Regions from separate parts of the Bacillus sp. F9_6S_D1_P_5 genome, predicted to be linked through region 1. Evidence: riboswitches for the same ligand, from Rfam matches in the RefSeq annotation. Region 1 holds a riboswitch; the other holds the start of a gene.
The links. Region 1 has a riboswitch for lysine ahead of ACUXEY_RS17475 (amino acid permease). Riboswitches for the same ligand answer to the same signal wherever they lie in the genome.

Region 1 (8,198 bases):
GTCGTAATAATCGTCGTCTTTCCGCTTCTTTCTGTTCTTATATTTTCAATGATTGCTGCTTCCGTACGAGCATCAACAGCTGATAAAGAATCGTCCAAAATTAATATTTCCGGATTTTGAATTACAGCTCGTGCAATCGAGATCCTTTGTTTTTGCCCTCCTGATAAAGAAACACCCTTCTCTCCAACGAGCGTCTCTAACCCTTCTGGTAAAAACTCTAAATCCTTTGTGAACGCCGCGATTTCAATTGCTTTCTCGAGTTCTTCTTCCGTCGCTGCCCTATTTCCGAATAAAATATTTTCCCTCGCTGTTTTTGAGAATAAAATATGTTCCTGAGGTACATATCCAATCCAGCCGAGTACATTTTCATTCGTAACTTTATCTAACGTCACATCAGAGACTGCAATATCCCCATCTCCAAGTGGATATTGACGAAGAAGCTGACGGACAAGCGTCGTTTTTCCACTTCCTGTTTTCCCGACAACACCAAGCGTTTCCCCTTGTTTTAATGTAAATGAAACCTTCTTTAAATTTGTTTCAGTTGATGAAGGATATGAAAAGGTAACGTCATCAAACTGAATATAATCCGGCTCTTGTACAAGCTTTGGATTTTTCGGATCCTTTACATCTGGTTCATACGCTAGCGTTTCATTCACACGGTCTAATGATGCATTTCCTCGTTGCATAACATTAATTAATTCGCCAATTGCAAACATCGGCCAAATCATCATCCCTAAATACACGTTAAATGAAACGAGTTCACCAAGTGTCACCTTCGATTGAAATACAAGATACGCGCCATACACTAAACCGATTAAATAACTAAGACCAACAAGCATTTTCACAGTCGGCTGGAATAATGCATCGATTCTAGCTACCTTCATATTTTTTTCGTAGACGTCATCTCCTAAATGATGAAATCTTTCTTGATCTGCATTTTCTTGTACGTATGCACGAATAACGCGTACACCAGCGATCGATTCTAGTACTTTATCGTTCATATCACCGAAAGCATCTTGCGCAACTGTAAATCTTTCATGCAATTTCTTTCCATATATATTCATCGCATACGCCATAATCGGAAGCGGTATAAGTGCCGCAAATGTAAGCTCCCAACTAATTGTAAATCCCATCATAAAGACAATCGTAAGCATATATAAACTCGAATCCACGAGCGTTAATATACCGAAACCAGCTGTCATAGCAATTGCTTTTAAATCATTTGTCGCTCTCGCCATTAAATCACCAGTACGATTTTTTTGATAAAACGTCGGTGTCATTTTAAGTAAATGCCCCATAAATTTAGAGCGCATCGTCTTCTCCAGTACGAATGCACCACCAAACAACTGATGTTGCCAAACGAAAGTAAGACCATATCCAACGATCGTAACCCCTATTAAAATAAGAATAGACTGTATAATAGCATCGTTCGATAACGTTCCTGTTTTTATATTATCAATCGTAACCCCTAACACTTTCGGGGGAATGACTTCAACTATATTTACAATTAAAAGAGCTCCAATGGCGATACTATATCTCTTCCAATGCTCTTTAAAAAACCATTTTAACTTTAGTAATACTGATAACAATGTAACCTCTCCCTTCTCGTTCTCGTTTACCTCTCATTCTTTATCCGCTATCCAGACCCATCACATTTACATTTCGTAACCCATACAATCTCATCACATTTTTCCACCTTCCAAAGTTTTTTATCGGAACTAAACAAGGGAAAATAAACAAAAAAAAGCATACCGCCGCTTGACGATATGCACAGGAATGCATAAAAAGCGTACGTTACGATATACGCAACGTACGCTTTTTATAAGACAAAGATGCCCTATATATCCGTACGGGTTGCGTAATGATATGAATGTTTTCTGCCATTTAACAGAGCTAAGCCCATTACATTTACGATTACAATCATTACGCACACCCCCTTCATTTATTTTCCATTTATAATCTTACAACTTTATTGAGTATTCTGTCAATTGTTTTTTTACACACCGAATAAAAATATGTGCTACATCATTTTGAAATAAGAGAATGTTCTGTAAGAAAGGGCATACAAAATAAAAAAAGAATAAGAAATCGTTTTCACAAACATTTCATTTGAAAAATGTTATCAAACCCCCTACAATCACCTTATACTCACTCTTACAAGTTGCTATTTTAGGAGGACTAATCATGACAACTAGCAATACGTACAAATTTTATTTAAACGGAGAATGGAGAGAAAGCTCTTCAGGAGAAACAATCGAAATTCCATCTCCATACTTACACGAAGTAATTGGACAAGTACAAGCAATTACTCGCGGAGAAGTAGATGAAGCAATTGCATCTGCAAAAGAAGCTCAAAAATCATGGGCTGAAGCTTCTCTACAAGATCGCGCAAAATATTTATATAAATGGGCTGATGAGCTCGTAAATATGCAAGATGAAATTGCCGATATCATTATGAAAGAAGTCGGTAAAGGATATAAAGATGCGAAGAAAGAAGTTGTTCGTACAGCTGATTTCATTCGTTACACAATTGAAGAAGCTCTTCATATGCATGGAGAAAGCATGATGGGCGATAGCTTCCCTGGCGGAACGAAATCGAAACTTGCGATCATCCAACGCGCACCACTTGGTGTTGTATTGGCAATCGCACCATTTAACTACCCAGTAAACTTATCTGCTGCAAAACTTGCACCAGCATTAATTATGGGTAACGCTGTTATTTTCAAACCAGCAACTCAAGGTGCAATTAGTGGTATTAAAATGGTGGAAGCACTTCATAAAGCCGGTCTTCCAAAAGGTCTTGTAAACGTAGCGACAGGACGCGGTTCTGTAATTGGTGACTACTTAGTAGAGCACGAAGGCATCAATATGGTATCGTTCACAGGCGGTACAAACACAGGTAAACATTTAGCGAAAAAAGCTGCAATGATTCCACTTGTATTAGAACTTGGTGGTAAAGACCCTGGTATCGTTCGTGAAGATGCTGACTTACAAGATGCTGCAAACCATATCGTAAGCGGTGCATTCTCTTACTCTGGTCAACGTTGTACAGCTATTAAACGTGTACTTGTACACGAAAACGTAGCAGACGAGCTTGTTAGCTTATTAAAAGCGCAAGTAGCTGAACTATCAGTTGGATCTCCAGAACAAGACAGCACAATCGTTCCATTAATCGACGACAAGTCTGCTGACTTCGTTCAAGGTTTAGTTGACGATGCTGTTGAAAAAGGTGCTACAATCGTTATCGGTAACAAACGTGAGCGTAACTTAATTTACCCAACATTAATCGACCACGTAACAGAAGAAATGAAAGTTGCTTGGGAAGAGCCATTCGGCCCAATCCTTCCAATCATCCGTGTTTCTTCAGATGAGCAAGCAATTGAGATTGCTAACAAATCAGAGTTCGGCTTACAAGCAAGTGTCTTCACAAAAGACATTAACAAAGCATTTGCAATTGCTAACAAAATCGAAACTGGTTCTGTTCAAATTAACGGACGCACAGAGCGCGGCCCTGACCACTTCCCATTCATCGGTGTAAAAGGTTCAGGTATGGGCGCACAAGGTATTCGTAAGAGCCTTGAGTCTATGACACGTGAAAAAGTAACTGTATTAAACTTAGTTTAATCTTATATGTAGAAGCTGATCTAGTTTTAGATCAGCTTCTTTTTAAATACATGCTTCCAAAAATAATGGCGTATTTATTTCAAGTTCCGATTTGGTTTTCCAAATCGAACTAAAACATGCCATAATAACTTTAATTCCTGAAGCACCTCTTCATATGTTCCGCGATCACTCCACGATAGTGGATTACTTTTCAAATCCACTACAGCAGAACCAATTATATGTGCATCAATACAATTATTTCGTGCAATACGTCTTGCCAAAGATGGCATTTTTGAACCTCTAAAATCCACCGGAACTTCATCTACCATAAGTACAAAACCTTTGTGCCAATACAAATCAATAGAATACTTCAAACAAATTTCTTCTAAATTTCTACCTACATTCGTCCCCTTAAATGAAGGATCTACAACAAGCACTTCTACGTCTTCTTTAAGAGAAATATTTCCATGAATCTGTGCTTCAATATAATGATTAAGATTACGGGCTGACTCTTTGTTTACGAAATCTATAAACGGCCTTTCCAGGTTAGCTAGTAAATGATGAATGAATCTTGTTGGAGTCAAATTCCCTTCACCAATTGCAAAATCTCTTACGAATGTCTCTTCCAAAAGAGCAGCTAAAATCATGTCAAACTCTTCATAAGTACCCTTTTCTTTTGGATCTTGATGCGAATCTAAATACGTATATGTAGAGCGATAAGAAACTTTTGGAGATAAGAGAAAATAACATGATCCAAAGCGCGGGGCAGGCCCATCTGGATGTAACATTAAATTTAGCGCCCCATATTTGGGCCGTTCATTATTCGTTACGCCTTCCAATTGATATGCGCCTCCAAATATTCTCTGTTCCCAAAGGTCACGTTCACCACCCGGATAAGCAGACACACTTCCATTAGATAGCAATGTTTCAAACTGACTTTTATATATTCCTTGCTCAAACAGTGCTTCAGCAATATTTTTCATGTTCGAATCTAATCTATCTGGATGAAAGTGTAAAGCAATCCTCGCATTTGATTTTAAATGAACGACAGCTTCTTCAAACATTTCATCTGTAATATTAGACATTTTAAGTATATGATTAATTGTTGCTTTAGCCTCACGTTTTTCGTTCTCTGCATATTTTGAAATATACTGTAAAGCAAATAATTGAGATCTTGATAATTCCATAATCAAACCTCTCCTTTCATTAAAATGACCTTAATCATTTCAATGAAAAGCTTATTCTTTCCTTCTTATGAAACAAAGCCTGTTAAAAAAACCGATGCTTCGGATTAAGATTTTCAGACAAAATTCTTTGTGCTTCACTCTGTCGCTATTTCTTCTGCATAACGAATAAACGCTATAGCCCTTCCTAACCCCTTTTTAATCACAAACTCTTCTCTATAATCTGATTATTAATATATCCATTGACGTATAAAAATTCATTTGTTACTCTTAAAGACGTTAATTTAATATTTAAATCCTCATTCGTATCTCGGTGAGGTAGAGGTTGCAGTCATTAAGAGTATCATTTCAGGAGATGTAGTGGCATTGATGAAGGAATGAGAAAGGAATGATTGCCGAAGTAAGTCGTGTCCACCATGCACACTTGCTGGGTCTGCATTTAATAAGTGCAGAACTGTCACAAACGAAACGTTTCGTTTGTGGAGAGCTATCGAGAGGTATGTCGTGGGTTTCTTATAAGATAGAAAGCATGTAGCGGCAAATTACGTGCTTTTTTTGTTTTGTTTGGGACTTCTCTTCTCTACTAAGAAGACATACATATCTCCTCGCTTGACTTGGTTATACTAACTTTGGAGGTATTTTCTATGCAACAAAAAAAATGGGGCTTTTGGGTACTAACAGCTTTCGTTGTCGGTAACATGGTTGGCGCTGGTATTTTCATGGTGCCAAGTACGTTAGCACAAACAGCAAGTCCTCTCGGTGTCACTTTAGCTTGGTTAACAACAGGGTTTGGTGTTTTAATGCTAGCTCTTGTTTTCGGTAATTTAGCAATTCGTCGTCCTGATTTAACGACAGGACCACAAAGTCATGCATATGCTTTATTCTCAACACCAAAAAAGAAAAAAATGGCTGGTTTCAGTATGGTATGGGGATATTGGGTTGCAAACTGGGCAAGTAACGTTGCCATCATTACATCTTTCGCGGGATATTTATCACTCTTCTTCCCGATTATGAAAGATACACGACTACTATTTTCAATCGGTTCTTTTAACATAGAAGTCGGAAAACTAATTACATTTACGATTTGTTCCATCTTACTTTGGGGAACTCACATTATATTAACGAACGGTGTAAGCGGAGCTGGAAAGCTAAACTTCTTAGCAACAACAACGAAAGTAACTGGATTCCTTTTATTCATCGTCGTTACGTTATTTGCATTCGAAGCTTCTAAGTTTGGACAATGGTACACACCGATGATCGATAAATCAGGTGCATCACACGGCCTACTTTCACAAGTAAACTTAGCTGCTCTTACAACGCTTTGGGCATTTATCGGAATTGAATCAGCGGTTCTTTTATCAAACCGTGCTGTTTCTCCAAAAACGGTAAAACGTGCAACAGTTGCGGGATTACTTATTACAGTTGCGATTTACTTAGGAATTACAATTTTAACAATGGGTGTACTTCACGTTGATAAATTACAAGCTTCTGAACGTCCATTAGCAGACGCACTAAACGCTGCAATGGGTCATGGCGGCGGGAAACTGATGGCATTACTTGCTCTTACTTCCCTATTCGGTTCTATCTTAGGTTGGATTTTATTAAGCTCAGAAGTACCATATCAAGCAGCAAAAGAAGGTTTCTTCCCTTCCTTCTTCACGAAAACGAATAAAAAAGGAAGTCCGATTTACTCATTACGGTTAACAAACATTATGTCGCAAGTTTTCTTATTCTCAACATTATCAGGAACAATTGCGGAAGCTTATACATTCGTTATTACCGTATCAACATTGGCCTACCTCATTCCATATCTCGTTTCACCAATCTTCCAGTTAAAACTAGTCGCAACTGGTGAAACATATAAAAATGAAATGCGGGCAAGAATTACAGATGGTATAGTCGCAGTAATCGCACTTTGCTACGCACTATGGGTTATTAAAACGGGTGCAGCCGATATAAAAACATTCCTTCTCGGAATCGGTTTATTCGTAATCGGCTTTGCATTCTATCCATTAATGAATCGTGATCAGAAAAAAAATAACGAAAAGAAAAACGGGCAAGTTGCATAACGCAATTTGCTCGTTTTTTCTTTTGTAAAACATATATAATAGAACAAAGAGGTGAAAAACATGTCAATCGAATCGCTATGGAGCAGTCGCTTCCAACAACATATGCAAAATATCATTACATACTTTGCACGTATGATTAACGGTTTACTATATAGCTTTATCTTTATTTCATGCGTTGGTGCATACTACTATGCTCAGTTTCTAAAAGCATCTCCTTCTAAAGGAATATCTTTACTACTTATCACAATTGTACTTACATTCATTATAACGAGATGCCCTATCCGTACATTTATTCAAAAACCTGATGCTGTCTATTTGCTTGCATTAGAAGAGAAACTAACATCGTATTTTAAAAAATCTCTTCTATATAATTTCATCATGCAGCTTTTCCCATTATTATTTACGTTCTTGATTCTTGTTCCACTTGCCATGCAATCATTACAAGTAACGGTACCTTTCTTATGTACAATCTTTATCGTTTTAATGATTACGAAAGCTTGGAACATGTACATACATTGGATGTGGCGTGATAGCCATGAAAAAAACATATGGTTCATTATTCGTATTGCTTGTAACGCACTCATTATTTACATGCTATTTTACTCGGCACATGTTCTCATATTAGGCGGATTGCTCTTACTACTTGCTTTCCTGCTTTTATATACGAAAAAGCAGCCAACAAAACGAATACCGTGGGATTACATAATCGAACAAGAAGAAAAAATGAACGTTCGTTTTTATCAATTTGCTAGCATTTTTACCGATGTTCCGCAACTGAATAAGCAAGTAAATAAAAGAAAATGGCTTACAAATTGGATTGAACCTTTATTACATAAAAAGCAAGCAACTTTCTTCTATTTACATACACTCGCATTTTTACGCGGGAATGATTATTTCGGTATATATATTCGCTTAGGATTGATCGGTGCCTTCGCCTTATATTTTATACCAAACATATACGTAAAAGGCGCTATCGCATATATCGTCCTATATATGATTTCTATGCAAATGCGTTCCCTGTGGAAATATTTTTCGGGAAATATTATTGTAGCATTATATCCAATTCATACTGAAAAACGAATGAACCAATTTCTTCACTTAATCTTTATATTACTAAGCATTCAACTCATTGTATTTTCAATTGTTATACTCATTGCTACAGGACAATTTTTACATAGCCTTATCATTATGATTATCGGATTAATCTGGATCAAATTTATTATCGTGCCAAAAACGAAGCAACGCATTTCTTCGTTTTAACGAAAAGAAGTATCTTAAAAGCCAAGGAGAAAATAAATTATCTCCTTGGCTTTTTTATTTTTCTTCCTCAAACAAGAATCAC
Region 2 (8,198 bases), on a different contig from region 1:
CATGACCAGGATCAATAATAACTACCTTTTCTACTAAAGGGTTTCCTATTTTAAGCGAATCTGCTTTTTTAATAAATTGAGCTGCTTCTGCTTTAGTTAGAATTTTCTTAGGTTCCCATTTGTCACCAGTACCAACTGAAATCCCTAATTCAACTAAGATGTTAGCTTTTTCTTTACCCCAGTTTAATGTTTCTAAATCTTTGAATTTAGTTGCTGGAGTACCGTTTACTTTAGACTCTAATTTGTAAGCTTCTACAAGAAGAGATGCCATTGAAACACGGTCGATTTTTCCATTTGGATCGAATACGCCTTCGCCTTTTCCTTTAACAACGCCAGCTTTTTCTACAGCTGCGATGAATGGAGTATACCATTGTTTTTGAGAATCGCCGAAAGATGGTTTAGCATCTTTATCGAATGGTAAGTTTAAGATTTTAACCATCATTGTAGCTGCTTCTGCACGAGTGATCTCTTTTCCAGGCTCGAACATTCCTTTCTCGTTACCTGTAACTGCGCCTTTTGCTGCTAAGTAGTTAATAGAATCTTCTGCCCAGTGCCCTGCTTGGACATCTGGAAACGTTTTTGTTTGTGCGAAACTACTAGATGAATAAGATAATATACTAGCTGCAATTAATCCTGCTGCGATTATTCTATTTTTCATAGAATATATTCCCCTCTCAAGTACAATGTATTTATGTAACAGACTAATTATAGTTCTGAAAATTAGTAATAGTCAATTGTAATTTGTATAATTTTGTATTATTATTGTATTTTTTGTCATATATAACTATAGTTAAAAACTATAAGGTTTTAAAAGGGAGAGATTCGTATGAGCAACAATTGGAAAGATATAGAACACCGTATTTACACGATGTGTATGATTCAGCGGAATAACGAAGTATTGCTAATACAGCGCCCCGATCATCTAGGCTTCCCTGGCTACATCGCTCCTGGCGGAAAAGTAGATTTCCCAGAAAGTATCGTTCAAGCTGCTAAACGAGAAGTAAAAGAAGAAACTGGATTACTTGTTTCAAATTTAACTTTTAAGGGATTAGATGAATACGTAAATCCGAAAGAAAATGTTCGATATATGGTATTTAATTATTGGACAGACTCATTTGAAGGCGAACTTCTTATGAATCCTCCAGAGGGCGAATTATTATGGGTACCAATCGATACAGCATTAAATCTTCCTATGCAAAATTGGTTTAAAGAGAGATTCCCATTATTTTTTGAAAAAGGTACGTTTGAAATTCAACGTGTTTGGGACCGCGACTTAGATAAACAAGTTGCTATGACAATTACGCATACGTAAAAAAGCTTGGAATCTCTCCAAGCTTTTCTTACTTCTCCTCTTTTTTCTTAATCTTATAATCAATTTCTAAAAACTTAACTCCAAATATCCACATTCTATGATTAGCTTCTAATATGTGATCCGTGTTCTCTTTAATAATAAAAGTCTCTGCTAACGGTAAACGTATTGTAAAGAAACGAGTATGTAAATAAATCCCCTCATCTCCCTTCCCATTTCTTCTCAGCTTACTAGTAATGATTAAATCATTACTCTTATTACATACTTTCAAAATCCCTGTCATATTCGAATATGGCAAAGGTAATGCAATATTCATATACGTCTCGTCCTCATATGTATGTTTTGAGTAAAGAGCTACAAAAATAGATTCTTCTGCTTCATTTTTTCTTAGCCAAGCCCTTACATTCTCTCTCCCATCCTTCTCATCTATTACCCCGATGATAGAGCCATGCATCATTTCCCACTTGCCGCCCATTCCTAAATGTATTTGCCCTATACGTTTACTCATTTTCTCATAGCAAAATGCTACCGGACGGAACCAGCGAGTCCATTTAATATGTGATTGTAACTCATACTCTTTTGTATTTTCATAAAAGCGAATAATACTTAAAGGAATCTTCGTCACGTCAAATGCCTCACTATGAAAATCATTCATATTATCAACTAAACCTTTGTATTCTTTACTATCTATTAAATTTCTGTTATGTAAAAATGCTTCACCAACTGTCGCATTTCCTCTTAACCCGCTCATTGGCTTCCCGTAATATTTATAATTTGGAGCACTATTTTCAATCATCCAGCCGACAAATGCTGGTAACGCTACTCCAATTCCATTGACAACACCGTGAATCCAAACCATTTGAGCAATTGTAATCGTCATTACATGTTTCAAATTCCCATACGAATATATAAGTGAAAACATAATTGTTACCATGAGTGTGCTAGACGATATGATCAGGAGAATCTTTGCACTAATAGCATTAAATTTCGTGCGCCAAACATAAATACCATACACATAAATCGCACATAAATATAGCAACACAGCAAAAAATTCAAATACCCTTGAGTATGTAATCCCGATCGCAACTGACATAGGTGAAATGACGATGACAAACATAATGGCATCATATACTTTACTTCTCTTTTCTCTTTTTCTCCCAATTAAACCAGCTGATAACGGCAATAGAAATGCCGAATAATGAAAATGTGCAGCTGTGAGTAAAACAATGTCAGAACTAAAGTGCATAATGGAGAGTTTTGATACAGAAGCAAAAAACCAAAAACCACCTAAAAACAAATATATAAACGCACTATCGATAGCTGTCTCTTCTAGCGGTTTCCATCCTCTTTCTAGTAATCTACTCACACCAAATAATGTAACAATTCCTGTATATACAAACCAAAGTAACGCAAAAAAATAGTGGTTTGTTACGAAAGCTAACATTGCACTAATTGCTGCGATTGGATATAACAACGATATAAATTTATAAAAAAACATATATGATCCATTTCTTGTTTTCTTATCAATGATGCAAAATGACATCGGTATAAATAACAAAATAGATAATAAAATAATTGCTTCAACTGGGTTTACATTTGACCACTCACATATTAGAAAAATAATATAACAAGCAAGTCCAACTATTATATTTTTCATATCATTTATTTCCTTTCCACAAATGTCCCCTTATATGAAAATAATGAACCAATTAACGGATTTCGTACTTGTACATGAATTCGAAAGCATTGCCTTGTTTCATCATAACTTTCTACAATGTCGGCCTCTCCATATAAGAATCTAGGCAACGGGACTTTTCTTCCAAACATGTAAAACCATTGTTTCTTTGAAGAAATATGCATTGCCCCCACTTCATCAATATGAAAATTCAGAGTAGAAACAAGTATGTGTGGTTCACCAAAATAATCCACAATTTCATTATTCTCTTCATCCCACTGCATAACAGCGTTAAAATATCTTTTTTTATTTTGAAAATAAAAAGTACGATTCCATCGTACAAATTCATTTCCATTTTCATCTCGCTCAGCGGTATTATGTATTGTAAATGGCACTTCCTTCCCCCGCTCAGAGAAAAACATTCTAAACTTCGATGCAATTTTTAATATCAATTTTACGAAAAAAGAACCTCCGTAAATTTCATCCATATTTCCTTCTCCAGTAAAGCTATTTTCTTCCGTAATTTCATAGCGTTTCTGTAATTTCGGATGAAGTTTTGTATAAGAATCCCCTAATAGTCTTTCATACATATTAGCCATACATTATTCCTTTCTTTTCCTCTTGCAATTTTTTGCACTTGGCAAATTCGCACTATTTATATAACCGACAATTGATAACCCCATTAGTAGAACGTTTAATGTAATTGGATTAAACGGCTCTGTAAAGCTTGCGACATTCGTAAATCCTGCCGCTATCGTTAAAGCTATTAACATAAAAATATGTACGATAAATACTTTTCGTTTTTGAAATGGCAACAGCCATAGGACACCAAAAATAATTTCTAGTAATCCAATTATTTTAACTAGAAAAATACTATGCGCAGTTGAACCAATTATCACAGACAACATTTTTACTTCTTCTGAATGAGTAAACACTAGTTTCGGCACTATCCCTTGATACATCCATACAAAAGCAATAAAAAAACATACGAGCCAATATGTCATTGTTCTTCTAATTAGTAACCTTGGATGGAGTCCCTTTTCTAACCATAACTTTAAAGCATCAAAACTCCAAGCAGTCGCCCAGCCTAATAACGGCCGAAATATATAGAAATCTATTACATTCCCTATACGACCAAACCTCGTATCATAATCATATTGCGTCTCAAAATGAATGTGTTCTTTACGCGGTGTATACTTCCAATAACCACGCCCTGTTTGAATAAGAGATAATCTATTATCCGTCCAAAATTTTAAAGAAGAAATACGTTCTCCCGTTTCTTTTCTTATTTCACCTATCGATTCCCCTTCACCAGCTATTTCAAGTCCAAATCCGATTTTTGTTTTATATAAAAACTTCTGTGGTTCTCCTTCTTTTTTCTCTAAATACGAAATTTCAGTAAAGCGGGCATCCCATTCTGTATGTATACGTGGTTCTTGCGTGTATTCCCATAATTTCTCCATTGTTGTGTTCATTTCTGCCGAAACATAAATAGGCTTTTTCCTCTTCATTCTTCCACCTCCAATGCACTATAATTTTAATGTACATGCAATGAATTTATTTTGCTACATTTTTCACAAACTCCCTTTATAAAAGAAAGAATTTTTAAAATTTATACAAAACACTTGATTCCCCGAAAAATTTAAATTATTATAAAACAAATGTTACCAACAACTTCATAAATCAAACACTCTCGCCTAAAACGTGAGATAGAGGTTGCGATACTTATGAGTATTCTAATGGAGACACAGAGATGTCTATGAAATTAGATGAAAGGAAGTATTGCCGAAATCGATAATTTTCTCTGCATTTATCGATTGGGGCTGTTTTCGAATAGAAACAGAACTGTCATATGTACAGACGTGTACGTATGAAGAGCTATCTACAAAAAAGAGATATCATTTTTATGATATTCCTTTTTTGGCGGTTTTTTTATTAGCTCCGTTTTCTGTTTCCCTTTTCCTGTAACAGCACCATCCTCACTTATTTGAGATGGTGTTTTTTGTTTTTCTCTGGTAACTACAGGAATATTGGGATTAATATATGTCCTGATCTATTCTTAAAAATGGATGAAAGAAGGAATTCGTAATGGAAACGATTGTACAAAAATTTGGTGGCACTTCTGTTGGAAGTGTTGAGCGTATTCAACATGTAGCAAATTTAATTATTGAAGAATATGAACGAGGACATAGTATCGTCTCTGTCGTTTCAGCAATGGGAAAAAGTACAGATGAACTTGTCGCACTTGCTAACGCTATTACAGAAAATCCAAGTAAACGCGAAATGGATATGCTTCTATCAACAGGAGAGCAAGTGACTATTTCATTATTAACGATGGCACTACAAGCAAAAGGTTATAACGCAATTTCATTAACAGGATGGCAAGCTGGTATTACAACAGAATCTGTACATAGTAGTGCACGGATTACTGATATTCAGACAGATCGAATTCAATCTTATCTTACTGAAGGTACGATCGTTATTGTAGCTGGATTCCAAGGAATGAGTGAAAATCATGAAATTACAACGCTTGGACGCGGTGGTTCTGATACGACTGCTGTTGCATTAGCTGCTGCACTGAAAGCAAAAAAATGTGATATTTACACAGATGTGACCGGCGTATATACGACAGATCCACGAGTTGTAAAAGATGCTTATAAATTAGATGCAATTTCTTATGACGAAATGTTAGAACTTGCAAACCTCGGTGCTGGTGTATTACACCCGCGTGCTGTTGAGTTTGCTAAAAATCATAATGTCATTTTAGAAGTTCGCTCAAGTATGGAACAAGAAAACGGAACAATTGTAAAAGGAGAATGTAACATGGAACAACAATCAATCGTTAAAGGTATTGCATTTGAAGATAATATTACACGCGTCACAATGAAAGGATTGGAACAAGGTGCACTTTCAACAGTTTTCTCTACATTAGCAGCGGCACATATTAATGTAGACATCATCATTCAAAGTATTACAAATGAAGGAACTGTTCATCTCTCCTTCTCAATCCATTCTAATGATTTAAAAGAAACATTAGAGGTATTAGAACAAAATCAAGAAACACTTCACTATGAATCTGTAGAATATGAAAATCATTTAGCAAAAGTATCAATTGTAGGATCTGGTATGGTCTCTAATCCTGGTGTTGCTGCGAATATGTTCACTACTTTAAAAGAAGAAAATATTCATATTAAAATGGTAAGTACATCAGAAATTAAAGTGTCTGTCGTTATTGACCGTCTTCATTTAGTAACAGGTGTTGAAGCGCTGCATCAATCATTTATGGCGAAAATTGAGCCTTTAGTGCAGATGAGTTAATTTCCACTAGTAAAACTTAAAACAAATTATATGAATCTATTTTCTTCCTATATAAATAGAAACAGGGTAGGACTATTTTGTTGGAAAGTCGAAGTTCTTTTAGTGAATAGCAATTACAGTATCAAATTCTTGAAACTACTTGAACATAATAAGTTCGCGCATATTTATATCATAGAGGGTTTACGACGTCTTGTTCGTTAACAAGATATTATATGCTATACCCGAAAACACCTTTTCACATTTTCATACACTGTGACAAGGTGTTTTTTGTTTAGACGGAATTTTGTATAATTACAAAGATAGTTAGATAATAAATTTATACATATAAGGAGATACAGACTATGGCAAGCAACAGATTACTAAGAATGGACAATGTCAGCATCGTTGTAGAATCACTTGATAACGCAATCTCTTTCTTCGAGGAGATTGGATTAAAACTCGAAGGGCGAGCTACTGTCGAAGGTGAATGGGCTGGTCGCGTAACAGGACTCGGTTCTCAGTGCGTAGAAATTGCTATGATGGTAACCCCAGATGGCCATAGCCGAATTGAACTTTCACGATTTCTCACACCACCTACTATTGCAGATCATCGGACAGCTCCTGTAAATTCCCTCGGTTATTTACGCGTCATGTTCACCGTTGAGGACATTGATGAAATGGTATCGAGACTGACTAAGCATGGTGCTCAGCTCGTTGGTGAAATAGTTCAGTACGAGGACTCATATCGACTCTGCTACATTCGCGGAACCGAAGGAATTTTAATCGGTTTAGCGGAAGAACTCGGTAACAAATAAGTAATGTTTTACTGAAGTAAAAATATTTGAAAGAAATTCTTTCTTAATAAAGCTTAGATGTTCAACCCCGTCCTAGCTTTAGAACGGGGTTATGCTTGTTTGGACTTTTTAACATACTATCAATATCTCAAAATTATTATAAAACAATTCAATTGCTTGTTATACTCTTTCCTAGGAAATATAACCGACCCTTCTCACTTCTTATCATACATATCTTTTCTTTTAAAAAACGATCTGAACTCATTCAAAATCACTTTCTTTACGTCAGAGTAAAAAACCATCATGAATAGTGCAACTCCTAATACAACTACCTGTATTTTTTCATAATCAATGAAAGCACTCATAATTAACAAACCACATCCAATATAAAAACCAAACTCATTCTCTTTCTCAAAATCCCCATCTTCATCAATATGTATTTTCCCTTTTAAATTTCGGCTCCCTTTTACTAACTCATCGAGCGTAACATTATACATTTCGCTCAATAAAATCAAGTTTTCAATATCAGGGCAACTTTTATCATTTTCCCACTTACCCCGCTTTAACAGGCAATAAATCTCATCAAAGCTTTTAAGCACAATCAAGGCAGCCAGATGCGATTAACTGCCTATAAAAGCCCGATTGGTTCAACTAATAATCAGTAGGATAAATCGCCCACTGATTAAAGTTTCACTTTATACACTGCTTGCCTCGTTATACCAATCTTTTTAGCAACATCTTCCTGTGAAAACTCTTGTGACTCTCGTAATCTTTTAAGTTGTTGTCCTAAGCTCATAACGTCCCCTCCTTTAACAAATTATTACATAAAAGGGTCCGAAAAAGAAAGAAACCATTAGTAAAACTCACTGTAAACCATTCGTTTACACAATAAAAAAAGAGGATAACTCTTGAAGTTATCCTCTCCCTTCTATTAAAACAGATGAATGTTTTCTTTCTTGCAAGCTTCACGTAAATCGTCAGGCCATACAGAAGATTGAACTTCACCGATATGTGCTTTACGTAAGAAGTACATGCACATTCTTGATTGTCCAATACCACCGCCAATTGTTAATGGTAGTACGTCTTCTAAAATACCTTTATGGAAATCATACTCACGTTTGAA

Region 2: linked by a shared signal. The riboswitch ahead of ACUXEY_RS10445 (aspartate kinase) and the one ahead of ACUXEY_RS17475 (amino acid permease) in region 1 are both predicted to bind lysine.

The regions. Positions count from the first base shown of each region.
Region 1 is NZ_JBTREW010000013.1:110,002-118,199, reverse strand. Features, by position in the region: gene ACUXEY_RS17490 (ABC transporter ATP-binding protein) at 1-1,589, opposite strand, end outside; gene gapN (NADP-dependent glyceraldehyde-3-phosphate dehydrogenase) at 2,185-3,624, shown strand; gene ACUXEY_RS17480 (DUF3626 domain-containing protein) at 3,699-4,790, opposite strand; lysine riboswitch at 5,099-5,285, shown strand; gene ACUXEY_RS17475 (amino acid permease) at 5,432-6,856, shown strand; gene ACUXEY_RS17470 (ABC transporter permease) at 6,917-8,116, shown strand.
Region 2 is NZ_JBTREW010000007.1:41,783-49,980, reverse strand. Features, by position in the region: gene ACUXEY_RS10470 (N-acetylmuramoyl-L-alanine amidase) at 1-658, opposite strand, end outside; gene ACUXEY_RS10465 (8-oxo-dGTP diphosphatase) at 827-1,312, shown strand; gene ACUXEY_RS10460 (YndJ family protein) at 1,341-2,966, opposite strand; gene ACUXEY_RS10455 (DUF4166 domain-containing protein) at 2,972-3,583, opposite strand; gene ACUXEY_RS10450 (DoxX-like family protein) at 3,587-4,495, opposite strand; lysine riboswitch at 4,687-4,873, shown strand; gene ACUXEY_RS10445 (aspartate kinase) at 5,073-6,302, shown strand; gene ACUXEY_RS10440 (VOC family protein) at 6,644-7,096, shown strand; gene ACUXEY_RS10435 (helix-turn-helix domain-containing protein) at 7,291-7,674, opposite strand; gene ACUXEY_RS10430 (helix-turn-helix transcriptional regulator) at 7,758-7,871, opposite strand; gene asnA (aspartate--ammonia ligase) at 8,007-8,198, opposite strand, start outside.